2 regions of the Paraburkholderia sp. WS6 genome follow, and region 2 is predicted to be linked to the other one. Evidence: riboswitches for the same ligand, from Rfam matches in the RefSeq annotation. Region 2 holds a riboswitch; the other holds the start of a gene.
What was found. Region 2 has a riboswitch for glycine ahead of M0D64_RS16410 (D-amino acid dehydrogenase). Riboswitches for the same ligand answer to the same signal wherever they lie in the genome.
Positions count from the first base shown of each region.

Region 1: linked by a shared signal. The riboswitch ahead of gcvT (glycine cleavage system aminomethyltransferase GcvT) and the one ahead of M0D64_RS16410 (D-amino acid dehydrogenase) in region 2 are both predicted to bind glycine.

Region 1 is NZ_JALQCK010000015.1:126,169-142,308, reverse strand. Features, by position in the region: gene putA (trifunctional transcriptional regulator/proline dehydrogenase/L-glutamate gamma-semialdehyde dehydrogenase) at 1-826, shown strand, start outside; gene M0D64_RS19615 (branched-chain amino acid ABC transporter substrate-binding protein) at 916-2,064, shown strand; gene M0D64_RS19610 (hypothetical protein) at 2,320-2,934, shown strand; gene M0D64_RS19605 (PepSY domain-containing protein) at 3,016-3,282, opposite strand; gene M0D64_RS19600 (thiamine pyrophosphate-binding protein) at 3,432-5,147, opposite strand; gene M0D64_RS19595 (L-serine ammonia-lyase) at 5,199-6,587, opposite strand; gene M0D64_RS19590 (alginate lyase family protein) at 6,616-7,746, opposite strand; gene gcvP (aminomethyl-transferring glycine dehydrogenase) at 7,864-10,794, opposite strand; gene gcvH (glycine cleavage system protein GcvH) at 10,889-11,269, opposite strand; gene gcvT (glycine cleavage system aminomethyltransferase GcvT) at 11,333-12,451, opposite strand; glycine riboswitch at 12,532-12,691, opposite strand; glycine riboswitch at 12,725-12,826, opposite strand; gene M0D64_RS19570 (hypothetical protein) at 12,968-13,321, opposite strand; gene M0D64_RS19565 (oxidoreductase) at 13,522-14,571, opposite strand; gene M0D64_RS19560 (UvrD-helicase domain-containing protein) at 15,003-16,140, shown strand, end outside.
Region 2 is NZ_JALQCK010000012.1:4,588-20,727, forward strand. Features, by position in the region: gene M0D64_RS16375 (DUF4118 domain-containing protein) at 332-1,102, shown strand; gene M0D64_RS16380 (carboxylesterase) at 1,106-1,990, shown strand; gene M0D64_RS16385 (MipA/OmpV family protein) at 1,987-2,826, shown strand; gene M0D64_RS16390 (YceH family protein) at 2,888-3,592, opposite strand; gene M0D64_RS16395 (helix-turn-helix domain-containing protein) at 3,816-4,388, shown strand; gene M0D64_RS16400 (GNAT family N-acetyltransferase) at 4,401-4,928, shown strand; gene M0D64_RS16405 (LysE family translocator) at 5,041-5,673, opposite strand; glycine riboswitch at 5,906-5,999, shown strand; gene M0D64_RS16410 (D-amino acid dehydrogenase) at 6,175-7,386, shown strand; gene M0D64_RS16415 (BON domain-containing protein) at 7,598-7,864, shown strand; gene M0D64_RS16420 (acetate/propionate family kinase) at 7,861-9,033, opposite strand; gene M0D64_RS16425 (phosphoketolase) at 9,046-11,439, opposite strand; gene M0D64_RS16430 (hypothetical protein) at 11,813-12,019, opposite strand; gene M0D64_RS16435 (hypothetical protein) at 12,051-12,173, opposite strand; gene M0D64_RS16440 (hypothetical protein) at 12,498-12,623, shown strand; gene M0D64_RS16445 (HAD family hydrolase) at 12,658-13,362, opposite strand; gene gnd (phosphogluconate dehydrogenase (NAD(+)-dependent, decarboxylating)) at 13,378-14,412, opposite strand; gene M0D64_RS16455 (sugar efflux transporter) at 14,817-16,139, opposite strand.

The DNA of each region.
Region 1 (16,140 bases), on a different contig from region 2:
GCTTGGCATTCACACGCGGATCGACGAAACGATCGCTCACGTGATCAGCCGCGCGCATGTCGGCAACATCTACGTGAACCGCAACGTGATCGGCGCGGTGGTGGGTGTTCAGCCATTCGGCGGTGAAGGTCTGTCGGGCACGGGTCCGAAAGCAGGTGGCGCGCTGTATCTGCAGCGTCTGCTGGCGACGCGTCCGGCTGGGTTGCCGAAGTCGCTGGCCGATGCGTTGATCGTTGATGTGCCGCAAGCGGGTGTGAACGGGGATAATCCGTCCGCTGCCTTGACGGCGCTGCGCGACTGGCTGATCAGCGAACAGCAGCCGGTGCTGGCCGCACGCTGCGACGGTTATCTGTCGCATGTGCCGGCGGGCGCAACTGCGGTATTGTCTGGACCGACCGGCGAGCGCAACACGTACACGCTGGGCGCACGCGGCACGGTGCTGTGCATTGCCTCGACGGCGAGCGGCGCACGCGTGCAGTTCGCTGCGGCGCTGGCTACGGGAAATCACGCCTTGTTCGAGGGCGCGGCTGGTGAACAATTGGTGGCGCAGCTTCCTGCCGCGTTGAAGTCCCACGCAAGCGTGAAGAAGAGCGCCGATACGCCGTTCGACGCCGTCCTGTTCGAAGGCGATAGCGACGAACTGCTGGCGCTGGTGAAGGAAGTTGCGAAACGTGCGGGGCCGATCGTCTCGGTGCAGGGCGTCGCGGCTCGCGCGCTGGAAAGCGGCGATGAGGACTATGCGCTCGAGCGTCTGTTGACGGAACGCTCGGTCAGCGTGAATACGGCAGCAGCAGGCGGTAATGCAAATTTGATGACGATCGGTTGAGCGAACCTCATCGATTACTTCAAAAAAACGGAAGCGGTACGGCGACCCCGAAAAACCGCTCCATCCACACCTGGTACCAAGGAGAAGCTATGCAACACAAAATGAAACAGCTGGCAGGCGCAGCGCTGGTTGCAGCAATGTCGCTGGCGGGGACGGCCAACGCTCAATCGACCGAAGACGTAAAGATCGGCTTTGCCGGTCCGATGACGGGCGCACAGGCGCACTACGGTAAGGACTTCCAGAACGGCATCACGCTGGCTGTGGAAGACATGAACGCAACCAAGCCGGTGATCGGCGGCAAGCAGATTCGCTTCGTGCTCGATTCGGCCGACGACCAGGCTGACCCGCGCACCGGCACGACCGTTGCACAAAAGCTGGTGGATGACGGTATCAAGGGCATGCTCGGCCACTTCAACTCGGGCACCACGATTCCGGCTTCGCGCATTTACGCGAACGCGGGCATCCCCGAAATCGCAATGGCGACGGCGCCTGAGTACACGCAACAAGGTTTCAAGACCACGTTCCGCATGATGACGTCCGACACGCAGCAAGGTTCGGTCGCCGGCACGTTCGCTGTGAAGACCCTGGGCGTGAAGAAGATCGCGATCGTCGACGACCGCACGGCCTACGGCCAAGGTCTGGCTGATCAGTTCGAAAAGGCAGCGAAGGCAGCGGGCGGCTCGATCGTCGATCGTGAATACACGAACGACAAGGCTGTCGACTTCAAGTCGATCCTGACCAAGCTGAAGTCGGTCAACCCTGACCTGATCTATTACGGCGGCGCGGATTCGCAAGCGGCACCGATGGTCAAGCAGATGAAGGCACTGGGCATCAAGGCACCGCTGATGGGCGGCGAAATGGTCCACACGCCGACCTTCCTCCAGATCGCGGGTGACGCAGCGAACGGTACGGTGGCATCGCTCGCCGGCCTGCCGCTGGAAGAAATGCCGGGCGGCAAGGACTATGTCGCGAAGTATAAGAAGCGTTTCAACGAAGACGTGCAAACGTACTCGCCGTACGCTTACGACGGCGCAATGGCCATGTTCGACGCCATGAAGAAGGCTAACTCGACCGATCCGGCCAAGTATCTGCCGCTGCTCGCGAAGACCTCGATGCCGGCAGTGACGGCAGCGAACCTCGCGTACGACGGCAAGGGCGACCTGAAGAACGGCGGCATCACGCTGTACAAGGTTGTCGACGGCAAGTGGACGACGCTGCAAAGCGTGGGCGGGAAGTAAGCGGTTTTTCGCTGCTTGCTTGGATGTCAGGAACCCCGCTTCGGCGGGGTTTTTTTATGGCGCTTTGAGTTTGTGCTGCTGGCGTGAACTCGATTAGTTAGCCTTCTCCCGAAAAAAATTTCATCGACAATCCTCACGGGTGGCGCGAAATCAGTGAGGCGCTTTTATATCTTATGGCTGGTACGTGAAGTTCTACTTCGTGGGCAATCCGGAGACCGTGTTTATCAGCGTGCACCAGTGAGCGAAGCTGTGAAGATGAAACTCTACGATGAAGGCGAGAAGAGCAAGGCAATCTGCCACCACTGCCAGCAGCTTGTGAGCACGACCTTTGCGCGGCGCGACGTACCGTTCAGGGACGGCAAAGGTGAGGTGAAGAATATTCTCGCGGCGGTGTGCGACGTCTGTGACCACGTGGTCGCCATTCCAGCGCAATCCACGCCGGCTGTCCGCGAAGCTCGGCAGAAGGAAGTCAGGCCGATTGAGGCGCAACTGCCGGCCATCTATCTGGATGTTCTCGACCTGGCCGCCTATATGGTCGACAGCGCGAGCTCGACCGAATTCCGCAAGGTGCTCATGACGCTCTATCTGCACCGGTTTGCATCCGGTGAATATCCGCGGGCACGGTTGATTAAGGCGCACCGATCAGCGTCGGAGCGTTTCAAGGAACGCAGAGGCGCTGCACGGCGACGACTGTCGATGAAGGTGACACCTCGCATCGCCGAAGATATCAAGACGCTGATGCATGACACGGATATGAGCCAGACTGAGGTCATCAAGTCCGTGATCTATCAAATCCAATCCGACGTGATTGAATCTCACAAGCCTGCTCTGATGAAGGAGCTTGGCGCTTTATCGGTCATATACGCTTGAGTCATGTGCTCGTGGCGCACAAAAAAGCCCCGCATTGATGCGAGGCTTTTCTCATGGAGAGCCTTGCATAAACCGGGGTTTTTACTCCATCTTCTGCCTGATGACTGCAAGCGTCTTGGTGTCGTAGTTCAATTCCACCTTTCTGCCGTCCTTGTTGTAGGCTTCGACCTCATAGCAGTTGTCGTCGACCTTGAACTTCGCGATCTTGTAGCCTTGCGCTTCGATCTGCGCACGGGCGTCACTCTCCTTCATCCATTCTGCCGTGGGATGAACTGGACAGGACACGTCCATCGCGAACACGGCGCTCGACAATCCCAGCGCACTTGCAAATACCGCAGCCTTAAGCATATTGACTCCCTGAATCGTTCAGACGAATGGCTACCCTAGCCGATTCGTCAAACGGTGCACAAGGTGATCGCATGGTAAGTCTGCTGTATGTCAAAAATTCGACTTAAGACGCATCGGCGCAGAGGGACGTTGTCCACAAACCTTCTACGCTAAGCCGTCTCGCCTCGCAGTTTCCTTCCCTGCTCGCGAATCTGCTCCAACGTTGCGCCCGGCGTGCTCGCCTCCTGCGGCATGCGAATCTCGATCACTGCCGCGCGCTTCGCCTCAAGAGAACGCTGCAACGCCGGCAGGAAATCTTCAGTTCGCTCCACCGTCTCTCCATGTGCGCCGAACGACTTTGCGAATGCCGCAAAATCCGGATTCGTGAGACCGGTGCCATGCACGCGATTCGGATAGTGCCGCTCCTGATGCATCCGGATCGTCCCGAAGTGGCTGTTGTTCACGACGATGAAAATCACATGCAGGTCGTATTGCATTGCCGTCGCGAGTTCTTGCGCGGACATCATGAAGCAGCCGTCGCCGGCTAACGCGACTACTGCGCGTTGCGGATACATCGACTTCGCCGCAATCGCCGCGGGTACGCCGTAGCCCATCGCGCCACTGGTCGGCGCGAGTTGCGAGCGGAAATGCCGATATGAAAAATGCCGATGCAGCCAGGTTGCGTAGTTGCCCGCGCCGTTTGTGAGAATCGCGTCCTCCGGTAGATGCGCGCGCAACTGCTGGATCACTTCGCCCATTTGCACGTCGCCAGGAATCGGGCGTGGCTTGCGCCAGTCGAGATATGCGCGATGCGCTTCGTCCGCAGCGCCGGTCCATGTGAGCTTGTCGGAAGACGGCCTCAACGCTGCAAGCAATGCTGCAAGTTCTGGCATGCCCGAGACAATCGGCAGATCTGCCGCATACACGCGCCCCAGTTCTTCCGCGCCTTGATGCACGTGCACCAGCGTTTGTTTGGTCTTCGGAATGTCGAGCAGCGTGTAGCCGTTGGTCGTCGCTTCGCCTAGCCGTGGACCGAGCGTGAGGAGCAGGTCCGCATCGCGGATACGCTGAGCAAGCGCCGGATTGATACCGAGACCAACATCACCCGCATAGTTCGGATGCTCGTTGTCGAGCGTGTCCTGGAAGCGGAATGCGAGGCCGATCGGCAATTGCCAATCCTCGACGAAGCGTTGCAGGTCGGCACATGCTGTTGGTGTCCAACCACTGCCACCGGCAATCACCATCGGCCGTTGCGCGCCTTCCAGCAATCGACGCAACTCTTCTATCTGCGCTGCGGACGGCGACGCCGCCACACGCTTGTATGCGGGCGCGCCGGCAACAAGGTCGCACGCATCGCTCAACACATCTTCCGGCAACGACAACACGACCGGCCCCGGACGTCCCGACGTCGCCGTGTGAAACGCATGGCTCAGATATTCGGGAATACGCTTCGGGTCGTCGATTTGCGCGACCCATTTCGCCATCTGCCCGAACATGCGCCGGTAGTCGATTTCCTGGAAGGCCTCGCGATCGAGATGCTCGCGGGCGCATTGGCCGATCAGCAGGATCATCGGCGTCGAGTCCTGAAACGCGGTGTGCACGCCGATCGATGCATGCGTCGCGCCCGGTCCGCGCGTGACGATGGCGACACCCGGACGCCCGGTCAATTTGCCGACGGCCTCCGCCATGTTCGCGGCCGCCGCCTCGTGCCTGCAGACGATAGTCTGGATGCGGTCTGTTTCATCGTGCAGCGAATCGAGCACGGCGAGAAAGCTCTCGCCGGGAACACAAAAAACACGTTCGACGCCGTGCGTCAGCAAAGCGTCGACGACGAGACGCGCGCCTGTGGTTTGAGCGGTGGAAGAAGATTCAGAAGCGAGCGGCATTGCGATGAAGCCTCCAGGCGTTGCGATGGGTGCGGTCGGGTCGTTGTGTTCTCAACACTCCACAATATTCACCGCCAACCCACCGCGCGACGTTTCCTTGTACTTCGTTTTCATATCCGCGCCGGTCTGCATCATCGTCTTGATCACAGAGTCCAGCGACACGTAGTGAGTACCGTCACCGCGCAGCGCCATTCGCGCCGCATTCACCGCTTTCACCGAGCCCATCGCATTGCGTTCGATACACGGAATCTGCACCATCCCGCCGACCGGATCGCACGTCAGCCCGAGGTTGTGCTCCATGCCGATCTCGGCCGCATTCTCGACTTGTTCAGGCGTGCCGCCCATCACCGCCGCGAGCGCACCCGCGGCCATCGAGCAGGCCACGCCCACTTCACCCTGGCATCCCACTTCCGCGCCTGAAATCGACGCGTTCAGCTTGTACAGAATGCCGATTGCCGCCGCCGTCATCAGGAAGTCGATCACACCCTGCTCGTTCGAGCCGGGCATGAAGCGAGTGTAGTAATGCAGCACGGCCGGGATGATGCCGGCCGCGCCGTTGGTCGGCGCCGTGACCACGCGCCCGCCCGCAGCGTTTTCTTCGTTCACGGCGATGGCGTAGAGATTGATCCAGTCGACCATCGACAGCGGATCGCGCAGCGCCAGCTCAGGATTGCTCGACAGCGCACGATACAACTGCGGCGCGCGGCGCTTTACATGGAACGGACCGGGCAAGTTACCGTCCGCATCCGGATTGTTGATACCGCAGCCGCGCGACACGCACGACTGCATCACATTCCAGATCTTCAGCAGACCCGCACGCGTTTCTTCTTCCGTGTGCCAGACGCGTTCGTTTTCCCACATCAATTGCGCGATGCTCTTGCCGGTCGATTTGCACAGCGCGAGCAATTCGTTGCCGCTGCGGAACGAATGCGGCAATTGTTCGACCGCGCTCAGCACCTTCGTGTTCGGCGCGCCCGCCGTCACCACAAAACCGCCACCGACCGACAGATACGTCGACTCACGCAGCGTCTCGCCTTGCGCATCGAACGCGCGCAGCTTCAGCCCGTTCGGATGCTCGGACAGCGCCTGGCGATAAAACGAAATGTGATCTTTCTGGACGAACGGCACGTCGTGCGTGCCGAGCAAAGCGAGCTTGCGCGACGCCTTCACCGCTTCGAGTCGCTGTGCGATCGTATCCGGATCCACCGTGTCGGGTGCATCGCCCATCAGGCCGAGCATCACGCCGCGATCGGTGCCGTGACCCTTGCCGGTCGCGCCGAGTGACCCATACAGATCCACTTTCACAGATGCCGTCGCGCCAAGCAGCCCGTCGCGTTCGAGCCCTTGCGCGAACATCAGCGCCGCACGCATCGGCCCGACCGTATGCGAACTGGACGGACCAATGCCGATTTTGAAGAGGTCGAACACGCTGACTGCCATTTACTGCTCCCTGCTGATAAAGGTTAGTTTAGCGCGCCGGCAGCGGTAAGCACACGGCGAGCCATGCGGGCGGCGTCGGTGCGAGCTGCAGCGCGATCGGCGTATAGCGTCCGTCGAGACGCGCCGCCAGGTGAAACAGTTCCGTCGCGTTTTTCGGATCCCATTGACCCGAATAGCCGGGCAAACCGGCCTCGCGACGTTTGGCATCGAACGGAACGTTCGAATGCACGAATTCTTCATGCGTTTTGCTGCCATCCGCGTACGGCGTGAGCCAGTTCAGCGCGCCTTGTAACGACGCGCCGTTCGCACCCTTTTCCGGCAACCAGTTGCGGTTGTGGCGGCGCGCGGCGAGCGCGGCGGTCACGAGCGGCTGCAGGTCGTAGGTGACGTAGTGCAGCGCGTCGCGCTCGCCGAAGTCGAACGTCGAGCCGTCCGGCGCAATGTTGTCGCCGATATGCTCGTCGAACAGGCGCTGCGCCGCGTTGATCATCTTGCGGTTATCCAGCGTAAACGCGGCCATCGAGATCAGCTTGATCCGGTGGCTTTGCCAGTTGTTCTTGAACGTGCCCGTGAGCGGCCGCGGCTGCGCGTCGATCTGCGCGATATAGCCGCTCGCGAGCTTCGTCAGGAACGCCATCGAAGCATTGCGCGTCTTCACCGGCAACGCGCTCGCGGTCATGTCGTAGGCGAGGATCAGGCCCTCAAAATGGGTTTCGTCGATCGGATTGAAACTGGGTTGATAAGTCGTGACCCACGCATACAGCAGGCGGTCGACCAGTTTCAGATAACGGTCGTCACTGGTCGCGCGCCAGGCGAGCGCGGCGTCGCGCAGCAGATCCAGATCCTTCTCCGCCTCGACGCTTTGATCGTAGATGCCCTCGTGCGGCAACGTGCCTTCGGTATGCAGTTTCGCCAGCGCATGCGGCGGGTCGTTCAGATGTGCCAGTACATTGCTCACCAGTGCCTTGACGCCTGGGTCGGCATTCGTGCGCTCGCTGGTTTGCAACGCGGGCGCCGCGCAAAAATTCATTGCGGCCTGCGCCTGCCGTAGCGGCAGCAGCACCGCCGCGCCAGCCAGCAATAGCGTGCAAGCCTGTTGCCATGTTTGGGTTCGCCTGATTTCGGTCCGGCTTTGCATCAATCGCACCTGTCGTGCCATGCGAAACTCCTCGTTAGGCTGATTCGGTGTGTGATGTTAGCCGTTTGCGGACACAAGCGACAGAACCGCGCAACGCCTGCTTACAACCTTCAGGCGCTGCGCGGTTTGCGGGCCGGCTTACTCGTAGTCGGCGATCGGCACGCAGGAGCAGAACAGATTGCGGTCGCCGTACACGTTGTCCGCACGGCCGACCGGCGGCCAGTACTTCTTGGCGATCAGCGTGGGCAGCGGATACGCGGCGGTTTCGCGCGCATACGCATGTTTCCAGTCGTTCGCGATGACTACCGCCGCCGTGTGCGGCGCGTGCTTGAGCGGATTGTCTTCGCGGTCCGAGCGGCCGTCTTCCACAGCGCGGATTTCCTCGCGGATCGCGATCATCGCTTCGATGAAGCGGTCGAGTTCTTCCTTCGATTCCGATTCGGTCGGTTCGACCATCAACGTGCCCGGCACCGGGAAGCTCATGGTCGGTGCGTGGAAGCCGTAGTCGGCGAGGCGCTTGGCGACGTCGTCGACGGAGATGCCGCTGGTTTCCTTGATCGGACGCAGATCGAGAATGCATTCGTGCGCGACCAGTCCGCCTGGGCCCGAGTACAACACTGGGTAATGCGGCGCGAGTTTGTTCGCGACATAGTTTGCGTTGAGGATCGCGGTTTCGGTGGCGGCCGTGAGGTTCTTCGCGCCCATCATCGCGATGTACATCCACGAAATCGGCAGGATCGACGCGGAACCGTACGGCGCGCCCGACACAGCGCCGATACCGTTCGGTGCGCGCTCGTAGCCCGACGAAATCTGATTCGGCAAGAATTGCTCGAGATGCGCGCCGACCGCAACCGGACCGACGCCCGGTCCGCCGCCGCCGTGCGGAATACAGAAGGTCTTGTGCAGATTCAGGTGCGAGACGTCGCCGCCGAACTGACCCGGCGCACAGAGGCCGACCATGGCGTTCATGTTCGCGCCGTCCACATAGACCTGGCCGCCGTGCGCATGCACGATCTCGCAGATTTCGCGGACGTTCGATTCGAACACGCCGTGTGTGGACGGATACGTGATCATGATCGCCGCGAGCTTGTCGGCGTGTTGCTCGGCTTTCTTTTTCAGGTCTTCGATATCGACGTTGCCTTGCGCGTCGCAAGCCACTACGACCACCTGCATGCCGGCCATCTGCGCCGATGCCGGGTTCGTGCCGTGCGCCGAAGCGGGAATCAGGCAGACGTTGCGGTGGCCTTCGCCGCGCGATGCGTGGTACGCGTGAATGATCAACAGACCCGCGTACTCGCCTTGCGAGCCGGCGTTCGGCTGCAGCGACACCGCTGCGTAGCCGGTGGCCGCGACCAGCATCTGTTCGAGCTGATCGATCATTTCGCGGTAGCCGACCGTTTGCTCAGCCGGTGCGAACGGGTGAATCTGACCGAACTCGGGCCACGTGACCGGCAGCATTTCGGAGGTCGCGTTCAGCTTCATCGTGCAGGAGCCGAGCGGGATCATCGAGCGGTCGAGTGCGAGGTCCTTGTCGGAGAGGCTGCGCAGGTAGCGCAGCATTTCCGTTTCCGAATGGTGGCGGTTGAACACGTGGTGCGTAAGGTACGCGCTGGTGCGTTCGAGCGCAGCGGGCACGGTGTTCTCGGCGGGGAGTTCTGCGTCGAGGGCGTCGATTTGCGGGACTTCGTCGACAAATGCCGCTTGCGCAAACGCTGCGAGCAGATCGGCCAGATCGCTGCGCGTGGTGGTTTCGTCGATCGAGATGCCGACGCGCGTATCGCTCACGCGGCGCAGATTGATGCGCCGCGCCGTTGCCGCGTCATGCAGCGCCTGGGTGCGTGCGCCGGTTTCGAACGTGAGCGTGTCGAAGAACGTGTCGTTGACGAGCGTGTAACCGAGCTTCTTCGCGCCGGCTGCGAGCAATGCAGCGATGCGGTTCACGCGCAGCGCGATCGTCTTCAGACCGTGCGGGCCGTGATAGACGGCGTACATACTGGCCATGATCGCGAGCAGCGCTTGCGCGGTACACACGTTCGAGGTCGCCTTCTCGCGGCGGATATGTTGTTCGCGCGTTTGCAGCGCGAGACGCAGTGCCGGATTGCCTTGCGCATCGACAGTCACACCGACCAGACGGCCCGGCATCTGACGCTTGAATTCGTCGCGCACGGCGAGGTAAGCCGCGTGCGGGCCGCCGAAACCAACCGGCACGCCGAAACGCTGCGTGTTGCCGACGGCCACGTCCGCGCCCCATTCGCCCGGCGGCGTCAAAACGGTCAGCGCGAGCAGATCGGCAGCGACTACCACGTGGCCGCCTGCGGCATGGATCGCTTCAGCGAGCGCGCGGTAGTCGCGCACGTCGCCGTTTACGCCCGGGTATTGCAGCAGCACGCCGAACGCATTCGCGTTCGCCGCCTCCGCAGCCGGGCCCACTTTCACTTCGATGCCGACCGGCGTGGCGCGCGTCTTCACCACTTCGATGGTTTGCGGCAGCACGTCGTCGGCGACGTAAAACACGTTCGACTTCGGCTTGCCGACGCGTTGCAGCAGCGTCATCGCTTCAGCGGCCGCGGTGGCTTCGTCGAGCAGCGAGGCGTTCGAGATCGCGAGACCCGTCAGGTCGACGATCATCTGCTGGAAGTTCAGCAGCGCTTCCAGACGGCCCTGCGAGATTTCCGGCTGATACGGCGTGTACGCGGTGTACCACGCCGGATTTTCGAGCACGTTACGCAGGATCACCGTCGGGGTGTGCGCGTTGTAATAACCCTGCCCGATGTACGAGCGGAACACCTGGTTCTTGTTCGCCAGTTCACGCAGCGCGGCGAGCGCTTCCGCTTCGCTTTTCGGCTGGGCGAAGGGGCCGAGCGGCAGCGTTTCGGTGCGGCGGATCGTCTTCGGAATGACCGCGTCGATCAGCGCGGCGCGCGACGCGAAGCCGAGGGCTTCGAGCATCGCTTGCTGGTCGGCCGAATCCGGGCCGATGTGCCGTTCAGCGAAGGCGTCATGCACTTCGAGCGCGGCGAGCGAGAGAGGAGTGCGGTTCATCAGACGATCCGGGTGTTCGAGCTTCATGAGGTGTTCCTGGCGGTGCGGGCGTCCGTTCGACTGTCGAATCGGACGCGCCGCGCCTGTCGGGTTTAAACGTAATGGTGCAAGTTGCGGTGAATCAGGCGCCGACGGCCTTGGCGTACGCGTCCGCGTCGATCAGGCGATCCTGCGATGCGTCCGCGGCCGGCTTGATCTTGAAGAGCCAGTTCTCGTACGGCGCGCTGTTGACGCCATCCGGCGTGTCGGCGACGGCCGGGTTCGCTTCGATGATTTCGCCCGAGACTGGCGCGTAGATATCGGAAGCGGCTTTCACCGACTCGATCACGGCGACGGTGTCGCCAGCGTTGACGGTCTTGCCCAGTTCCTGAACTTCGAAGAAGACGATGTCGCCGAGCGCTTCCTGCGCGTGGTCGGTGATGCCGACCGTCAGCGTGCCGTCCGCTTCGGTGCGGACCCACTCGTGCGATTCGGTGTATTTCAGATCGGCCGGGATGCTCATCGGATGCTCCTATGCGGTGTTATTCGGTATGAACTTAAAAAGGTAAACGCACGCGCCGGCTGCTTAAACTGCGAGCACTTTGCCGTTGCGTACGAACGGCAGTTTTACCACGCTTGCGGGTACGTTTTTGTCACGAATCTGGACGTGAACGGTGTCGCCCGGCTGCACGCCTTTCGGCACGCGCGCAAAGGCGATCGATTCCTGCATCGTGGGTGAAAAAGTGCCGCTGGTGATTTCGCCTTCGCCGTGCGGCGTGACGACTTTCTGGTGAGCACGCAGCACGCCTGCCGCCTTGCCGTTTTCCTTCAGCAGGATCAGACCGACGAACGAGGCCTGCGAGCCGTCGGCTTCAAGCTTGGCCTTGCCGACGAAATCGCGCGGCGAATTCAGATCGACAGTCCAGGCGAGGCCGGCGTCCAGCGGCGAGACGTTGTCGTCCATATCCTGGCCGTACAGGTTCATGCCGGCTTCGAGACGCAGCGTGTCGCGCGCGCCGAGACCCGCAGGGCGCACACCTTGACGCACCAATGCGTCCCAGAACTCGCAGACGGACGTTGCAGGCAGGACGATTTCGAAGCCGTCTTCGCCGGTGTAGCCGGTGCGGGCAATCATCAATTCGCCAAACGGCGTGTTGTCGACGATCGCGGCGTTAAATGGCTTAAGGAGTTCGGTCGAGGTACGGCTGGACGGCGCGACTTGCCAGACCTTATCGCGGGCGTTCGGGCCCTGCACGGCGACGATCGCCAGATCGCGGCGCGGCGTGATGGTCAGGCCGTAGCTGCCTTCGGCGTTGAGCTTGCTGAACCAGGCGACGTCTTTCTCCGCGGTGCCGGCGTTGACGACCAGGCGGAAGTGCGTCTCGCTGAAGTAATAGACGATCAGATCGTCGATCACACCGCCATTCGGGTTCAGCAGACAGGAGTAGAGCGCGCGGCCCGGCGTTTGCAGCTTGGCGACATTGTTGGCCAGCGCGTGTTCGAAGAAGGCGCGCACGCGTTCACCGGTGAAATCGACGACGCACATATGCGAGACGTCGAACATGCCGGCGTCGGTGCGCACGGCGCGGTGTTCGTCGATCTGCGAGCCGTAGTTGACGGGCATGTCCCAGCCGCCGAAATCGACCATGCGGGCGTTGAGCGCACGATGGGTGGCGTTGAGCGGGGTGTGTTTGAGTTCGGTCATGGGGCCTCAGGCGTCTCGCGAAACAAAAAAGGCCATGCGGCGCTACGCCTCGCGGCTGATGCCTGCGAGCGATTGCGTTGCATGACCCCTCTGTCCTCGATACCTGAGAGATTGCGCTGCCGTGCGATGGTGAAGCCGTGATCGCTACGGTGAAACGCGCGCCCCTTCGGTGGGCAGCTTGCCAGAATCTGCTCGATTAAACGATGCAGACGGCTACTGCCGCTCTCCAGAGTGCGAAAAACCGGTGCCTTGATGTTGCCTGGGCGCGGGTTCTTCGACGCAGTCGGTCCTTTTGCCTGAGAGTTTGCGGGTGTGCCCCTTCGGCGGCGCGGCCTGCGATTTTCTGCGGCCAGCACGCTCTCCCGACGCGTGCGGCGAATGTACGCGAGGGCCGGGGGCTTGTCAAATAAAGGCCCGCAAGGGGCATGGGGGTTGGCGCTGCGGGTTCGCGAATGTCAAAAAAAGCGCGGGACGTGATGCCCGCGCTCCTTTGCTTCAGTGCCAGAACTGGCGCGATTATTCGCCGATGGCGTGTGCCGCGTTGTCCAGTTCCTGGTTCAGCACGTGCTGTTCGTCGCCGGACAGGCCGCCGCCGTGTTGCGCCGCCATGTCGTGAGCTTCCTGACGGATCACGTCGAGGCGATGGTGCAACGCACCGCCTTGCGGGGGCGGGTAGTAGCCTTGGTTGACGCGGGCGTCGATGCGGCGGCTCAGGTTGTCGATCCGGCCGTTGACCTGGTTGAAGCGCTGATCCGCGATTTGTTGCGGGTTAGGGCGCGGCGCCGGCGCGGGTTGCTGAGGAGCCACCACGCAGGCGGCGAGGGAGCTGAGCAAAGCGCATGCTGCTAGTGCGCGGACGATACGAGGCATGGACTCTCCGGGAAGTCGTTGTCGTTTTGTGGTGCTACTGGGGTAGCAACGGATTGCCGGGGACTCACGCTGACCGCGGAGGCGGGGTTATTTGTAACGTTATGTTCCTTTCGGGGTTGTCAGGCGTTTTGCCATTGGCGGCGGCATGGTTCGCGTGCCGTCGCCAAATGGCCAAAAAGCGCCCCGTGGCGCTGGGAAAGTCAGCGAATGCGTTCAAACGGCAACCGGACGCCTTCCTCCGAGCTCCGGGCTGCAAGCTCGATGATCGTCATCACGTCGACCGCGTCCTGAGCGCTGACGGGAAATTTCATGCCGTTCTGAATGGCATCCGCCAAGGCAATATAAAAGCCGACGTATTCGCCGTTGCGCGTAGGCACCTCCCGCTCGACTTCCTGGCCCTCTTCGAGCACACGCAACACACCAGGCGCATTGCCGGCGCCGAACCCGTCATCGCCCGGCCGCAAGCCGGCTTTCAACTGATCTTCCTGCGTATCGAGCCCGTATTTGACGTAGCTCCCCTGCGTGCCGTGGATCGTAAACCTCGGCGCGACGTACGCAGTCAACGCGCTGGCATGCAACACCACTTCGAACTCGCCGTAGCCCAACTGAATATGCACGTAGTCCGGCGCGCTGGCCTGATCGCGATGCGTCCGAACCGTCGCCGACACGGTCTGCGGTGCGCCGAACAGCGCCAGCGCCTGATCGATCAGGTGCGGTCCGAGATCGAATAGCAAACCGCCGCCGCGCGAAGCTTCCTCGCGCCAACGCTGCCGAACCTCCGGCCGGAATCGGTCGAAATGCGATTCGTATTGCGTGATACGCCCCAATTCTCTGCTGGCGAGCAGATCCCGCACGGTCAGAAAATCACCGTCCCAGCGGCGGTTATGAAAGGGGACGAACCGCTTGCCCCGGGCGAGTGCAATGTTGGCGAGCGTGTGAGCATCTGCGGCAGTCAGCGTGACCGGCTTGTCGACCACCACGTGCTTGCCCGCTTCCAGCGCGCGGCGCGCCAGGTCGAAGTGCGTGTCATTGGGTGTCGCGATGACGACGCAGTCGATTTCTTCGAGCGCCAGCAGGGCGTCGAGATCGGCCACCACCTTTGCGTGCGGGTAATCGGCCAGCGCGTGCTCGGGCTGGCTCGTCGCGATGGCCGCGATGCTCGCTCGCCCGCAGTGCTCGATCACCGGCGCATGAAAGGTCGCGCCAGCAAAACCGTAACCCATCAATCCAATCTTCAGCGATGCGGACATGCGTGTCTTCCTGCAAAAACGGCGCGCCGCTTTGCCACCGCGGCGACGGCGCGCAACAACGTAATTGTGGCATGTCCCGAAGGCGGACTGTCGGCATCGTCGCAGGCGCTTGTCGGCGGTGCCTGTCCGGCGGCGCTCGGACGGCAGTTGCAGCCGCGTTCGGGCCAGCTCACTCGAACGTCCGTTTTTCGTCGTCGGGCGAGCTGCCATCGCGGGCCCCGTTCCTGGCCATCCGACAGCGCGCCTGTCACGGCATCCGCTCCAGGCATCCGTGTTAACATCGCTCCTCTCGCGCGGATCGCTGCGAGCCGGAACGCCCCTCTCACTGAGGCACGCGCGCCAGCCACCCGCCCCGCGCAGCATGCCCCCGGGCCTTCGGTCTCGCGATTCCGCACCCAAGCGCCCTCAACCGCATTACCCATCCACTGACGATGTCCGCAGGCCTGAACCCCGCTCAAAATGAAGCGGTCCGTTATCTTGACGGCCCGTGTCTCGTGCTCGCCGGCGCAGGCAGTGGCAAGACGCGCGTGATCACGCAGAAGATCGCCCATCTGATCGAGGCCAAAGGCTTCGAGCCGCGCCACATTGCCGCCGTCACGTTCACGAACAAGGCCGCGTTGGAAATGCGCGAGCGCGTGGGCAAGCTGCTTGAAGGCAAGACGCTCACCACGCCCGGCAAGGAAGGCCGCAAAGTGCCCGTCAACCAGTTGACGGTTTGCACCTTCCACTCGCTCGGCGTGCAAATTCTGCGGCAGGAAGCGGAACACGTCGGTTTGAAGCCGCAGTTCTCGATCATGGATTCGGACGACTGCTTCGGCATGATCCAGGAGCAGGTCGGCTCGACAGACAAGGGTTTCATCCGCAAGATCCAGTCGATCATCTCGCTGTGGAAGAACGGCATGGTCATGCCCGAGCAGGCGATCGCGATCGCCGCAAACGAGGACGAACATCAGGCCGCGATCGTCTACCGCAATTACGTGGCGACGCTGCATGCGTATCAGGCGGTCGATTTCGACGACCTGATCCGTCTGCCCGCCGAACTCTTCGAGAAGAACGAGCAGGTGCGCGACCGCTGGCAGAACAAGCTGCGCTATCTGCTGATCGACGAGTATCAGGACACTAACGCGTGCCAGTACGAACTGGTGAAACTGCTGGCCGGCAAGCGCGCGGCGTTCACGGCGGTCGGCGACGACGATCAGGCAATCTATGGCTGGCGCGGCGCGACGCTCGAAAATCTCGGGCAGCTCAGCAAGGATTTTCCGAAGCTGCATCTGATCAAGCTCGAGCAGAACTACCGTTCGACGGTGCGCATTCTGACCGCCGCGAACAACGTGATCGCGAACAACCCGAAGCTGTTCGAAAAGAAGCTGTGGTCCGAACACGGCATGGGCGACACGATCACCGTCACGCCGTGCAACGACGAAGAGCACGAGGCCGAGTCCGTGGTGTTCCGCCTGTCCGCGCACAAGTTCGAGCGGCGCGCGAATTTTCGCGACTACGCGATCCTGTACCGCGGGAACTTCCAGGCGCGCATCTTCGAACAGGTGCTGCGTCGCGAGCGGATTCCGT
Region 2 (16,140 bases):
CATTTGTCCATCCAGTTTCAATTGCTGGAATCGACCACAATTCCTGTTGAGGCGCCTGACAGCCTATAAGGGCCGCGCCTTGCGGCCCTTAAGGGTCACTTAAGCGTCACTTAAGGACATTGCCTGCACAATGCTCGGTGGTGAGAATACCCCTATCCATAGGTATGTTTTTCCACCACTGATTCCAAACACGATAGTCCCGCCCGGCCTTCCGGTATTTACGTCTTTCCGGGCCTTTGCGTCCGCCCGATTATGGTATCGTCCGACCTGCGCTTAAAAGCGCATTGCCACACTCAATCGGGAAGCGCAATCGCTCCCTAAAAAAAAGATTATGGAAGTCCAAAACGCCCGTCGTTGGGCACCACGGGGAACCCGCGTCTGGCTCACCGCGGCCGCTGCATTGGCGATCGCGAGCGGAGTACGCCTGTTGCTCCATCCGCTGCTGGGACCGATCATGCCGGGCACCGCGTTCTATATCGCGGCGGCGCTGGTCGAGTACTTTTGCGGGCTGGCCCCGGCGCTTACCGTCATGGTGCTCGGCCTGGGTATCGCCGACTATCTGTTCGTCCCGCCCTACGCAACCATCGACGTATTCGATCGCGCCGACCTCGTCCTGCTGGTCTCGTATCCGTTGGTGACGCTGCTTGTCATCGTGCTGATCGAACGCCTGCGCCGCTCGCAGTTTCGTGCCGAACTGATCGCGTCCGTTGCGCAGTCGCGCTATGAAATGCTGCTGCGTCACGATAACGAACGCATGCTGGCACGCCGCGGCGTCGACGAAACACACCGGCTGCTGCGCCACCTGTCCCATCACCACAGGACGTTCATTTTCATTCAGGCGCTCGAGCGCAACGCGTTACAGCCGGGCAACGACGTCAAGCCGCAAGGCGTGCTGCCGCGCCTGCCCAACCAGATTGCACCGGGCCCGCGCTTCGCCGATGTCGATCCCGACGACATCCAGCGGCTCAGCAAGGCGCTGTGGCCCGGCAGCCATCGCGTGCACCTGAAAAGTGGCGATGGTCCGTCGAAGCTGACCGAGTGCATGTGCGAACGGTTCACCACCCACGCCGGCGAGTTTCTCGTCCTACGGATCGGAGCCTGATCCATGAGTCAACCGACGAGTCTCTTCTTACCCGGCGACGATCATGCCGTGCTGATGTTGCACGGCCTGTCGAGTTCGCCGCTCGAATTGCGTTTTCTCGCCCGCTATCTGAACGCCGAGGGCTTCACCACCTGCGCGCCCGTCCTGCCGGGCTACAGCGCCGGCTCGGAAGAAGAAGCGATGGAGGCGTGGCTCGAGGCGGCCGTGCGCGAGTACGACGCGTTGGCCGAGCGCTTTGCCCGCGTCTCGATCTGCGGGCTATCGATCGGCGCGGCCCTGGCGCTGGCTCTGGCGCATCGCCGTCCAGGGGCGCAGTCGCTCGTGTTGCTGTCGCTGACGCTCTCATACGACGGCTGGGCGATCCCCTGGTATCGTTTCCTGCTCAACTGGGCGTACTTCACGCCGATGCGCAAACGCTGGCGCTACCGCGAGGAGGCGCCGTTCGGCCTGCGCAACGAAGCGCTTCGTGCAAAGATCGCCCGCGCGATGCAGCGCAGTGACTTCAGCGAAGTCGGTCCGTCGACGATTTCATTGCCGGCATTGCACCAGGCGAGCCGCCTCGCCGCGAGCGTGCGCACGCAGGTACGCGACATCAAGACCGATTGCCTGATTGTCCATGCGATCGACGATGAGACGTCGAGCCCACGCAACGCACGTTTTGTCGCCACGAATATCGGCGCTGCCTTTTTACGCACAATCTGGCTGGATGATTCGTATCACATGATTACGTCGGACAACGAGCGCGAAATCGTCGCGCGCGAAACCACCCTGTTTCTGCGCGAGAGCGAAGCCGTCCATAGCGGCGACGACGGCAAACAACAGGTCGTCTCGAAGGCTCTGGCGCGACGCCTCAGGCAACTCGCGGCGCTTGGCAAGGAGCGCGCATGACGGCGGATACCACGCTGAGGTTCGGCAAACCCGCACGCATGTCGCTGCTGCTCGCCGCTGCGCTCGGCCTTTGCGCTGCGCGCGCTGCCTACGCGGACGATGCAAGTCCGAACGCGACGACTGACGCCAGTACCGGCGCGGCCACCGACAGCAAATGGAAAATCGGCGTGGGTCCTGGCGTGGTGATTACGCCCAAGTACCCGGGGTCCCGCCAGTTGAGCGTATTCCCGTTCCCTGCGCTGGACATCTCATACGACGACCGGATTTTCTCGCAAGGCCCAGACGTGCTCGGCGTGAACGTGCTGCGCGGTCCTGCCTATCACGTGGGCGCTGCACTGACTTTCGATTTCCAGATGCGCAAGGAGTCCGACGATCCGCGCCTGCATGGACTTGGTGATGTGAATGGCGGGCCGAAACTGAAGCTCTTCGCCGACTATACGTGGTGGGCGTTTACCGGGTCGGTGGCGTTGTACCAGGATATCGCCGGGCATCACCAGGGGACGACGGTCAGCACGGATTTCGTCGCATCCGCGCCGGTTGGCGGCTGGTTGTTCTCGGTGGGACCAGGCTTCACCTGGGCGAATGGTACTTATACGCGGACGTTTTTCGGCGTGTCCGGGCAGCAGAGCGCGGCGTCAGGATTGCCCACGTATAGCACCAGTGCGGGTGTGCGGGACGTCCATATGAACGCCATGGTGACTTACGACTTTTCGAAGCACTGGAATGGGTCGGTTTCCGCGACTTTCGGGCGACTGGAGCACGACGCGGCGAATAGCCCGATTACCGAAAAAAGATTCGAGCTCAATACGCTCGCTTCGGTGAACTACAAGTTCTAGTTTCTGGTTTCTCGCGCGCTCGCAGCGTGCGAGAAACCAACCGCCAATCACCAATCGCGTTTCAATCCCCCGTACCCAGCTCTTCAACTTCAATCCCCAATTCGGCAGCCATTCGCCGCACCACCACCCGAAGCCGGCTCACCTCGTCGGCAAGCCGCTTCTGTTCAGCTTTGACCGCCTCGAACGCCGACAGCGGCACGACCTCGTCGTCCCCGCCCGGCTGGGCAAGATCGCTTGCGCTGACTTCGCCGCATAGCAGATGCATCCAGCGATTTTCGCGCTCGCCCGGCGTGCGGGCCAGCTTCACCACCCGCGGCGGATCGTTGGCAGCCAGTTCGTCGAGAAACGCCTCGACCGACGAGATGTCGGCAAATCCATGCAGACGCGCGCTGTTCAAGCGCAACTCGGCTCCGGTCTGCGGACCGCGCAACAGCAACGTGGTCAGTAACGCTGCCGACTGGCTCGGCAACCCCAACACCCGATTCATGTTGTGTTCGAAACGCGGTACACGGCTGCTGCTGCCTTCCATCACCAGGCTCAGCCGCTTCAATCCGTCGATGGCGGTCAGCACCTCGGCTTCGGTCGCATTCATCACCGGCGCGCGGCCGGTTTTCTGATTGCAACCCAAGGTCAACGCGTTCAGCGAAAGCGGATAACTATCCGGCACGGTGTGCTGCTTTTCGACGAGCACACCAAGCACGCGCCCCTCAAGCAAGGTCAAGGCGCGGATGGAGGGACGGGAAACAGCGTCGGGAGTGGAGTTCATAGAAGATGTCGCGGCATGCGCCGCCGGGTCTCGTGATTGGTGTGCCTTACCGTTGCACAGCCTGGCGGCGGGTTTTAGTTGGTGGCCACTATGATAAACGGCCCGGCCGCTCGCAGTGTACGAATCTCCGCAATGGCGAAGCGTGCCCGGACCGTGTTCGCATCCGGTTCGGCGCATTTTTGTTTCGTTGACGAATTCCCATATTCGAGATAATTTCCCGAATATGGAAAACACGCTCGCCGACGACAACGCCATCGATCGCCGCATCGCCCAGCGTCTGCGCGGATTACGCGCCGAGCGCAACTGGTCGCTCGACGATCTCGCCAAGCTGAGCAACGTCAGCCGCGCCACCCTCTCGCGCCTCGAGAACGCCGCCGTGAGCCCCACGGCGAGCGTGCTGGGCAAGCTCTGCGTCGCCTATGGCTTGCCGATGTCGCGTCTCATGCACATGGTCGAAGATGACTTCGCGCCGCTGTTGCCGCGCGACGCGCAGCCGGTCTGGGTCGACCCGAGCGTCGGCTTCCGGCGCCGCTCCGTGTCGCCGCCCGCCCAGGCGCTGAGCGGCGAGGCGCTAGAGTGCGAACTCGATGCCGGCGTACGCATCACATACGACGCGTCGCCGAGAGCCGGCCTCGAGCATCATCTGATCCTGCTTGAAGGGCAACTGCAGATCACCGTCGACGGCCGAAGTCACGATCTGCAACCCGGCGACTGCCTGCGCTACCAGTTGTTCGGCCCCAGCGCGTTCGTCACGCCCTCGCATAGCGCGGCGCGCTACATCCTCTTCATCGTTTGAGTTCGAGCCGCCATGAACGCGACTACCATCACGACCTTTTCCGCCGACGGCCTCGTTCGCCATTTGCCCGAACTCGGCGCGCTGCTGCGTGCCTGCGTCCATGACGGTGCGAGCGTTGGCTTTGTATTGCCGTATAGCGTCGAAGAGAGCGAGGCGTTCTGGAGCGGCAAGGTGCTGCCGTCGCTGCGTGCGGGCGCGCTGGTGCTTTTTGTTGCTCGTCATGGTGAGGCGATCGCCGGCACCGTGCAACTCGATTACGACACGATGCCGAACCAGCGTCATCGCGCCGAGGTGCGCAAGCTGCTGGTCCACCCCGCGTTCCGCCGCCAGGGCATCGCCAAAGCGCTGATGGCGGAACTGGAACACCGTGCGCACCAGTTGCAGCGCAGCCTGCTGACGCTCGATACGCGCACCGGCGACAAGGCCGAGCCGCTCTATGCCTCGCTGGGTTATCAGACGGCCGGAGTGATTCCGCAATTTTGCCGCGACACGCTGGAAGAGCGGCTTGATTCAACCACCATCATGTACAAGACGCTGTGAGCGTGACGCAGGCAGGCCGCCTGTGATGCACCACGAGCATGGTGGTCGATACTGACCGATGCTCGGCGAGGAAGGCCGCGATGCAGACTCAGGCGAGTCTGCATCGCGTGGCTTAACGGCGTGAATCGAGCGCGATCCGTACGGCCAGACCGGCGAGCACGGTGCCCATCAGCCAGCGTTGTACCTGTAGCCAGATCGGCCGCCCAGCGAGAAACCCGGCGATCGAACCTGCCATGGTCGCAATCAACGCGTTGATCGTGACGGAGACGACGATTTGCACGCAACCCAGCGCGATCGACTGCGTGAGCACGCTGCCGTGCTCCGGTGAAATAAATTGCGGCAGCAGCGACAGATACATAACCGCGATCTTCGGATTCGCGAGGTTCGTGACGAGCCCCATGGTGAACAGTTTACCGCGGCTGTCGTGCGGCAGGTCGCGCACCTGGAACGGCGAGCGGCCGCCCGGCTTGACCGCCTGCCACGCCAGATACAGCAGGTAGAGCGCGCCGCCGAAACGCAGCGCGTCGTACGCGTAGGGCACCGTCAACAGCAGTGCGGTGATACCGAACGCCGCGCAAAACATGTAGAACACAAAGCCGAGCGCGACGCCGCCGAGCGACACGAGCCCCGCACGCCGCCCCTGGCAGAGCGATCGGGAGATCAGGTAGATCATGTTCGGGCCGGGCGTGAGCACCATGCCGAGCGAGACCAGGGCAAAGGCAAGCAGCGTTGTGGCAGCGGGCACGGCGTTCTCCTGTGGGAATTGAAGTCGGGCAATGCCGCCAAATATAGCCGACGCCGCCGGTTCAAGCCTTAAACCCCCACATAAAAAGTCCCTATAGGCAGTTGAATGGCTTTGATTGCGCCAGTGGGGCGGACGCGCCGTTGCATATGGCACCGTACTGTGCCGATTGCGCGCTGCATCGAAAGAAACACTTGCGGTGAAATTTATTGCCCGGTATCGTCGAGCCGTTCTGCAATGCAGCGCGGGAGAGATCGTCAGAGGATTGTGACGACGCCGACGGAGCAACCGCCCCGGAAACTCTCAGGCAAAAGGACCGCGCAGCTGGAACATCTGGAGAGCGGCGCCACGCGCGCCCACCGAAGGGGATTCCCTGCATACCGCTTGCATCGCAAGCGATATGCTCACAGGAAGAAACTCTCAGGTACATGGACAGATGGGGCATCAACGCCGGTTTCGACACGAAATCGACACCGGTGATGCTCAACTACTCTGGACCATGTCATGTCACGAATCGCCATTATCGGCGCCGGCATTACCGGCGTTACGACTGCTCACGCCCTTGCGCAGCGCGGCCACCATGTCACCGTGTTCGAACGTCATCGCTATGCGGCGATGGAGACCTCGTTCGCCAACGGCGGCCAGTTGTCCGCCAGCAATGCCGAAGTCTGGAACAGCGCGGCCACGGTGCTGAAGGGCTTGCGTTGGATGCTCACGCGCGACGCCCCGCTGCTGCTCAATCCGATGCCCACGTGGCACAAGTATTCGTGGATGGGTGAATTTCTGCGGCAGATCCCGCATTACCGCACGAACACTGTCGAAACGGTGCGGCTCGCGATTGCTGCGCGTGAGCATCTGTTTTCGATTGCCGAGCGCGAAGGGATCGACTTCGATCTGGAGCGGCGCGGCATCTTGCACATCTACAAGACGCGCAAGGAATTCGATGCGGCCAGCAAGGTGAATGAACTGCTGCGCGAAGGTGGGCTGGACCGGAATCCGGTGACGTCGAGCGAGTTGCACACGATCGAGCCGACGTTGCATGGCGATTTTTTTGGTGGGTTTTTTACGCCTTCCGATTCCACTGGCGATATTCACAAGTTCACGCGCGGGTTGGCTGATGCTTGCGTGCGGCATGGTGTCGAGTTTCACTACGACGCGGAAATTACGGCGATCGAGCAGCCGGCTGAGGGACGGTTCTCGTTGATGGTCAATCTGGAAGGTGAGTCGCAACAGTTTGCTTTCGAGCGGATCGTGGTGTGCGCCGGTGTGAAGAGCCGCGACTTCGCGGCGATGCTTGGCGATCACGTGAACGTCTACCCGGTTAAGGGGTATTCGATCACCGTATGTCTCGATGATGAAGTGAGTCAGCAGAACGCGCCCTGGGTAAGTTTGCTCGACGACAGCGCGAAGATCGTGACGAGCCGGCTTGGCGTGGATCGGTTCCGGGTTGCGGGGACGGCGGAGATCAATGGGTTCAATCGGGATATCCGGTCGGATCGGATTGCGCCGCTGGTCGACTGGACTCGACGGTATTTTCCTGAGGTGTCGACTTCGAAAGTGATTCCTTGGGCGGGGTTAAGGCCGATGTTGCCGAGTATGTTGCCGAAGGTCGGGCGCGGAAAACGGCGCGGCGTTTTTTATAACACCGGGCATGGGCATTTGGGGTGGACGTTGTCGGCGGCTACGGCGCAGGTTTTGGCGGGTTCCATTCAATAGGGCTTGTTTGCGTGCGCGGCGCTTACTGCCATACTTGCGGCGGCGCTGCGCGCGCCGCCGCGGTTGTTCATCGAACCGGCCGCCGCCCTTTTGCGATGAGGCTTACTAGCCTGGACTCGATCTGACAGGTGGTCCGGAAGCGTCGCCAAAGGCAAATCCAGCGACATCTGCTAGTGTTGTCCAATCGGTGTCCACTCTCGAGGGAATCTCCATGACCAGATCCCGCTCCGTCACGCGCAGCAACCCAAGCATGCGGCTCACTGATGAACAAATCGCCGCAGAAGCCACGAGACGCTTGGCATGGGATACGGCCGTCCCCCCAAACACCCTGCAAGTCAAAGTCTCACACGGACGCATCACCCTGCTCGGTGTACTTCAACATAACGAGCAACGAGCTGCCGCACTCGAAGACGTCTCTCGCCTGTTCGGCGTCACCGGCGTCTCTGATCACGCCATCATCAAAGCTAAGTTGCCCTAACCCGCTTCCGCTCGCAACAGCGTCCGGCAATGTCTTGCGATCTGCTTCTCCTCCTCGGTGTGAATCGCCCTCACCTTCCCTACTGAATCCCCTTCCGACAGCCCCAAAAACGCAAGCCCCTCGCACACTCGCTTACGAATCTCCTCACTGTGTTCACCGATGCCACCCGTGAACACCAGCAAATCGATCCCGCCCAGCAAAGCCGCATAGGCGCCAATCGTCTTGCGCACGGCGGTAGCAAACGCATCCAGCGCCAGCGATGCATTCGCATCGCCCGCCGCAGCGCGCTTTTCCAGCGCCTGCATATCGCTCTCGCCATCGGCGTAACCGGCCAGGCCGCTCTGGCGATTCAACAGCGTCTCCAGCGCATCGGCATCGAGCTTCTCCACGCGCATCAAATACAGCAGCACGCCCGGATCGAGATCGCCGCTGCGCGTGCCCATCGGTATGCCACCGGTCGGCGTGAGCCCCATCGACGTATCGATGGATTTGCCGTTCTGCAATGCACATAAACTCGAGCCGTTGCCCAAATGGGCGAACACCGTGCGCGGCGGCAAGTCAGCGCCGAGCCGCGTCACCAACGATTCATACGACAGCCCGTGAAAGCCGTAGCGAATCACACCAGCCTCCGCGTAACGGCGCGGCAACGCAAGCTGCGCCGCGCGTGCCGGCAGCGTGGAATGAAACGCCGTATCGAAGCAGGCGAAATGCTCTGCGTCGCCGAAAATCCTGCTTGCCTCGTCGATCAATGCCAGCGCCGGTGGAATGTGCAAGGGCGCAAAGTGCACGGCGTCCTGCAAGCGCTGCCGGACTTCAGCCGTCAAACGTTGATGAGTTCGCAGATGCGGCCCACCATGCACCACGCGATGCCCCACCGCAGCAGGACGCCCGTGCTTCTGCTCCGCAAGCACGCGCGCGAGCTTCTGCAACGCGTCGGTCTGCGACTCCAGTACATCCTCTTCTTGCACCAGCACGCGGCCGTCAGGCGACTTGATTCGCAGGCTTCCGTCGCCTCGCCCAATACCTTCTGCACTCCCTTCCAGCAGCAATGTTTCATCGCCGCCGGCGTGCGCGCAGCGCGTAAACAGTCCGAATTTCAGTGATGACGAACCGCTGTTCAACACCAGAATCGTCGGAGCCTGGTCGCCGGTCTTCTCATGAGTCTCCATGACACGCTCCGCTCAGCCCTTCCACGTCCAGTTGCGGATCTCTTCCTTGTCGATGCCCTCGGCATGCGCATAAGCAAGATGCTCGATGATCTGCCCACGCAACCACTCTTTCGCGTGATCGCCGACACCGCGCAGCGCCGGCACACGATCGATCACGTCGATCGCCAGCGAGAAACGGTCGACCTGATTGATGATCGCCAGTTCGAGCGGCGTATTGATGTTGCCTTTCTCGTGGTAGCCGTGCACGTGCAGATTGCCGTGATTGGTGCGGTTGTACGTGAGCTTATGCACCAACGACGCATACGAATGGAAGTTGAAAATCACCGGCGTGCTGGTAGTGAACAACGAATCGAAATCGCGATCGGACAGACCGTGCGGATGCGCATGTTCAGGCATCAGGCGGAACAGATCGACCACGTTGACGAAGCGGATCTTCAACTCGGGAAAGCGCTCTTTCAGAATCTGCACGGCGGCAAGCGCTTCCATTGTCGCGATGTCGCCCGCGCACGCCATCACCACGTCCGGCTCGACGCCTTGATCCGTCGACGCCCAATCCCAGATGCCGATGCCCTTGGTGCAATGCGTGACGGCCGAATCCATCTCGAGATACTGCAGATGCGGCTGCTTGTCGGCGACGATCACGTTGACGTAGTCGCGCGAACGCAAACAATGATCGGCGACGCTCAGCAAACAGTTCGCATCGGGCGGCAGATAAATACGCACCACGTCCGGGCTCTTGTTGGTCACGACATCGAGAAACCCCGGGTCCTGATGCGTGAAGCCATTGTGATCCTGGCGCCATACCAGCGACGTGATCAGCAGGTTGATCGACGGCACCGGCTGCCGCCAGCCGAGATCGCGCTTCGCTTTCTCCAGCCACTTGGCGTGCTGGTTGAACATCGAATCGATCACGTGGACGAACGCTTCATAGGTAGCGAAAAGCCCATGACGTCCTGTCAGCACGTAACCTTCGAACCAGCCTTCGAGCGTGTGCTCGCTCAGCATCTCCATCACGCGGCCGTCCACCGAGAGTTCACCGCCGTCTGCGTCGCTTGCCATGGTTTCGGCGAGCCAGGTTTTCTCGGAGGCCTCGTAGATGGCCGTCAGCTTGTTGCTCGCGGTTTCGTCGGGGCCGAACACGCGGAAGTTCGTCATGTTGTTACGCATGACGTCGCGCAGAAACGTGCCGAGCACCTCAGTGGGCGACGTGTACGAGCCGCCAGGCTTTTTCACCGCTACCGCGTAGTCGCAAAACGCCGGCAGGTCGAGCGTTTTGCACAGCAGGCCGCCATTCGCATGCGGATTGGCGCTGATGCGGCGCGTGCCTTCAGGCGCGAGTTCGCGCAGTTCCTCGACCAGACGCCCTGCTTCGTCGAATAACGATTCCGGTTCATAACTGCGCAGCCAGCTCTCGACGAGCTTCAGGCTCTTGCTATTCGTGACCGGATCGAGCACCGGCACCTGGTGCGCGCGCCACGAGCCTTCCACCTGATGGCCGTCGACTTCCTTCGGCCCGGTCCAGCCCTTCGGCGAGCGCAGCACGATCATCGGCCAGCGCGGCCGCGTTGCATCATTGGCTTCACGAGCATGTTGCTGGATCGCGCGGATTTCACCGATGCATTGTTCGAGCGTCGCGGCCATCTGCTGATGCATGGTGTCCGGATCGTCGCCTTCGACGAAATACGGCTTATGGCCATAGCCGGTCAGCAACGATTCGAGTTCCTCACGGGGAATCCGCGCGAGGATCGTCGGATTGGCGATCTTGTAGCCGTTCAGATGCAGAACCGGCAGCACCGCGCCATCACGAATCGGGTTGAGGAATTTGTTCGAGTGCCATGAGGTGGCCAGCGGTCCGGTTTCCGCCTCGCCGTCGCCGATCATCACCGTGACGATCAGGTCGGGGTTGTCGAACGCGGCGCCGTAGCCGTGCGACAGGCTATAGCCGAGTTCGCCGCCTTCGTGAATCGAACCCGGCGTTTCGGGCGTGCAATGCGAGCCGATGCCGCCGGGAAACGAGAACTGGCGGAAGAAGCGCTGCATGCCGGCTTCGTCCTCGCTGCGGTCAGGATAGATTTCCGAGTAGTGGCCCTCGAGGTAGCAATGAGCCAGCGTGGCAGGCGCGCCATGGCCCGGTCCGGCGACATAGATCACGTTCAGATCGAGCTTTTTGATCAGCCGGTTCAGATGCACCAGCAGGAAGCTTTGCCCAGGGTCCGAGCCCCAATGGCCCAGCAGGCGATTCTTGATGTGTTCGGGTTTGAGCGGTTCACGCAATAGCGGGTTGTCGCGCAGGTAGATCATGCCGGCCGAGAGGTAGTTGCAGGCACGCCAGTAGCGGTCCATCTTGCGCAACGTTTCGGGCTCCAATGTTTTCGGCGGGGACGGACGGGAGGTTGCTTCGGCCATGGTGCCACTCCTTGAAAAGGACTGTCAGGCTGGTTAGCGGGTGCTGCAGCGATTGTTCGCGACGCGATCAGTGAAGAAAAACCGGCAATGGCGGCCGTCCTGTCATGCGCATGACATAACGCAAGCGTAGGGAAAAGGTCCGTTGTGCAAGGTTCCTGGGGTCGGGCCGGCGATCGTCAGGGGTGTGACAGGACATGCGCGTCATGGTTCGGCGCGATCGTCCAAAGCTTGATCCTGCGACGCGTGTGCGTCGCTTTCGTGTAGGCGCGGGAAGCGCCGATAGGGAAATGGCCGATCCGATTGCCGGCCCGAACGTTGGCTAACGCCCGTTCGATTGTTTGTTCGTTCGTTTGCGGGTGTTCAGTTGAAGGCCTTACACCGGCTCTTTCTCTTTCCGTTGTGGTGGCTGGTAGCGCCATTTGCTGGCATTGGGATCGTTGCGGGTGTCGTCGCGTTCGCGTTGCTCGGCGCGCGCTTCGTCGGCGCGGCCGAGTTCGGCGCGCCGGTCGCGCACGGCGCCAGGCGAATCGGACTGACGCAACGGCGACGGCGAACGTCGCGGAGCAGGTATTGGTGACATGGTGCCTCCCTTTTCGAGGATGTGTGACGAATCAACGTTTCTTGCCAGTCCAACGGTGGTCCGGGCGGTGCAGGAGACGAAGCTGACGCAGGTACATCGAAGCGCCGAACATCAGCGCCATGCCTGCTACGATGCCCCAGATTGCGGATGTCATGATTTTTCCTTGGCCCGCCGGCCGCACTGCGTTTGATCGCCTGCGACGTGAAAGTGGGCATCCGATTGAGCGCGCGGCCGATTTTGAGCAAATCTGCTTACGACGCGCGCCAAGCAAGGATCATGCGCTCAATTGGCCGCCGTGTCTGTACGGTGTTGGACTGTCCGGCTGACGGGCGCCGTTGGCGCGGCAGAAGCCGCCGGTCTTGCGCCAGACTTTAAGTGGGCATTAAGTGAATGCGATTAAGCTCTTCATGCTAAATGCGCGACGGCGGGCCGCATCTGGCGCATCCTCTGCTGCTCGCCCTCTATCTGAACGGCCACCATGTCGACACCCAGCCGCCTCAAAGGGCCCCTGATTCTCCTTCTCTCGCTTGTGCTGTTGTGCGCCGGTGTCGCCGTGCTGGTGGGCGTGTTCGGCTTGCTGGTCAAATTGCTGGGCCTTGGCTAGCAAGCCACCCGGTGGGCGGTGAAAGGCAGAAAATCTAGGCGCCCCCTACCGTCCCGCCGCTCAGAAGCATATCGACGTCGATATCAGCCAGCTCCCCAATCCTCTCGATAGTCACATCCGCGGGCGGATTGCTGGAAATCTCCTTGGGATCGAATGCGTAGTGCCCTTGGCGAGGGAAAACCGTAGTCAGCGTCTCTCCCCAGGCCTTCTTCATGGCGGTCAGAATCCGCAATTTGTCGTCCACCATCACATAGTGCCGGGCTGGATAGCACTCCATCACCTGATCGAGCATCTGTTCCTTATGGATGTAGATCAAAACCCGTCCCCCCACCTCTTCCCATAGGCCCGAACGGGAAATCTTGCGCGGCTGGAACACCACATCGCCGTCGGACAAAATCACCGCAGGCCCCCACTGCGACACATGTTTGATCGCATCCAATGCCCCCGGATACAGCCGGTTCGCAAACGGATAATCGATCAGAAACGCCGACATCAACAACAGGCGTGTGTCCCGAGGGTTCTCCAGCCGATACCGCTGCAACGCGCCGAGGTAATCGGCGTAGCCAAGCTCCGCCCGCAGACCTTCGAAAATTTCCCAGTACCGCGCACAGTTCTGCTCGCCGAACTCCCGTTTCATCTGCGCGCGTAAATCCGCCAGCACATGATCGTTGTCCAGCAACGTGTTATCGCAATCGAATAGAAAGACGACGTCGTGAGGCGTGGTATTAGAGGCTTGCATTGCGGCTCCCCGGAATTAGCTCTTGTGTCCATCGGCCGGCGTGGCCGCTTTCTCGACGTGACCGCCGAAGTCGTGCCGCATGGCCGACAACACCCGGTTCGCAAAATCCGCGTCGCCCCGCGAACTGAAACGCGCGAATAGCGCCGCGCTCAGCACCGGCGTCGGCACGCCTTCGTCGATCGCTGCCGCCACCGTCCAGCGCCCTTCGCCCGAATCCGATACGCGCCCTGCGTAGCTCTGCAGATCGGCGTCGCTGACAAGCGATCCTGCTATCAGGTCCAGCAGCCACGAACCGATCACGCTGCCGCGCCGCCATACCTCGGTGACCTCGGCGAGATTCAGTTCGTATTGGTAAAGCTCGGGACGGCGCAGCGGCGATGTTTCGGCATCGGCTTCGCGCGCGTGTTTGCCGGCATCGGCGTGACGCAGAATGTTCAGGCCTTCGGCATACGCGGCCATCATGCCGTATTCGATGCCGTTGTGGACCATCTTCACGAAGTGCCCCGCCCCCTGCGGGCCACAATGCAGGAAGCCCTGATCGGCCGTGCTGCCGGCTGCGCGCCCCGGCGTGGCAGGCGCTGCGCCCGCACCCGGCGCAAGCGTCGAGAAAATCGGTTCGAGCCGTTTCACGACTTCAGTCTCGCCGCCGATCATCAGACAGTAGCCGCGCTCACGTCCCGCGACGCCGCCGCTCGTGCCGACGTCCACATAGTGAAGCCCGCGCTGTGCGAGTTCGGCGCTACGGCGTATGTCGTCGTGGTAATAGGAGTTGCCGCCGTCGATCACAATGTCGCCGGGCTCCAGCAAGGGCACGAGGTTCTCGAGCGTTTTGTCGACCACCGCTGCGGGCACCATCAGCCACACTGCGCGCGGTTTTTGCAGTTGCGCGACCAGGTCTTCCAGCGATGCGGCACCCGCGACGCCGTCCTGTTTCAGTTTTTCCACCGCCGCCGGTTGGACGTCGTAAGCGATGCATTGCTGACCGCCCTTCGTCAGGCGCCGCACCATGTCCGCGCCCATGCGTCCCAATCCAATCATGCCTAGCTGCATATCTCGCTCCGGAAAGTGTCTCGTTGCGCTGCTCGATCTGGCTCGGTGTGCTGCGGCCATGCCGCCCGCTCCGCAGGCGGCAAGTGGCTCTCCTAACTGTAGTTGCGTTTTGTGTGATCCGACGGACACACGGTAGCAGCCTCGCACCGTCCATGCAGTGAATCGGGCATCCCCGTCTGCATCGAACGACGATACGCTTCTTTGCTGAGGTTTTGCGCAGTCAGAAGTTCCGGACGTGCTTCGGTATGCGCTGCAGTCAGGACGTAGGCTTCGATTTAGCTAACTGCCTTCTTACACTTCTGGCACGGGATAAAGCGCGACGCTTTCGCGGGCGCCGCCACATGTGGGCATGGATCGGATCGGTTTGAGCGCGCCAAGGGCGTGGCAAGTACGAACTGCAAGCCCTATTGCCGGCGCGCCTGGACCTTCTCGTATTGTGTGAGCGCAAAACGCCGCACCGCGCGCCACATGAGCGGATAACGATAACCCGGCACGGCAAACAGCACCAGCGCACAAAGCGCCAGCAATCCGCAGAACAGGAACGTGCCGCGATAGCTGAATGCCTCGACCAGCAAACCCGACAACACGCCGGATAGAATCGAGCCGACCCGCGCTGCGTTGAAGAATAACGCCGTCGCGCGCCCCGGCGCGTGCGGCATCAGATCCTGCACGTAGACCATGCCGAGGCACGAAGTCACCGCGACGACGAACGCGTTGAGTATCTGCATCGGGATCAGCACATGGACAGTCCCCGCCATCGACATCGCGACGAAATACAGCGCGTGAACCGCTGCGCAGGCGGCCAGCCAGTTCGGCTTGTGCAGCGTCGACGACTTCGCGCCGAGCGCGAGCATCATCGGAATTTCCGTCAAGGCGCCAAGGCCGAGCATCACCGACACGTCGAGATGCGTGCCGTTCAGGCCGTGCACGATGTAGAGCGGCAGCACGATCATGGTGGCGTTCGCGGCGAGACCCAGCAAGGTGAGCGCGGCCACGGCACGGCGGATGTCGTTCTGCGAGGCGACGCCCGGCAAGTCCTCGTGCGCATCTTCGCCGGGTGCGGTCAGCGGCGGCACGGTGATCGAGGCCGACGGCTCCGAGGCCGTGTCTTCGACCGTGTGATCGCCCAGATGGCCTTGCGGCTCCCGCATGCGCCAGACGATGGTCGCGCAGGTCGCGAAACTTGCCGCCGCGAACAGGAAGAGCCCATAGAAGCCGGCGCCGGCGAGCACCAGTGCGCCCACCGACGGCCCGAACACCCACGCCGCCGAGAGGATGGTCCGCAAGGTGGCGCTGGCGAATGCGCGCTCCGCGGGGTCCGGCACCGGCAGTGCCGCGCGGCTGAACGAGAACACCATCGAGATGGCCGAGCCGCCCGCGCCGATGAAGACAATGCCGACCGCCAGCAGCAGCCGGTAGTCACGCACTACGCATAGACAGAGATAACCGAGAGCGGCGGCCACCAGTGCCGCCAGCAGCAACGGCCGATGCCGTCCGCTCGCGTCGCTCCAGCGGCCGGCGAAGGTGCTGGCGAGCACCCCGCTGGCAGCGATCAGCGTCATGAAGATGCCGAGCCTGAGCGGCGTCATGCCGGCGCGCTCTACGCCGAACAGCGACAGATACGGAGCGGTGAACGACATCGCCACACCGAGCATGAGGGTGGCGGCGGCCAGCGGCTTGAAGCCAGGGATGTGCAGCAGGTCGAAAAAACGGGAGGTTTTCAACACG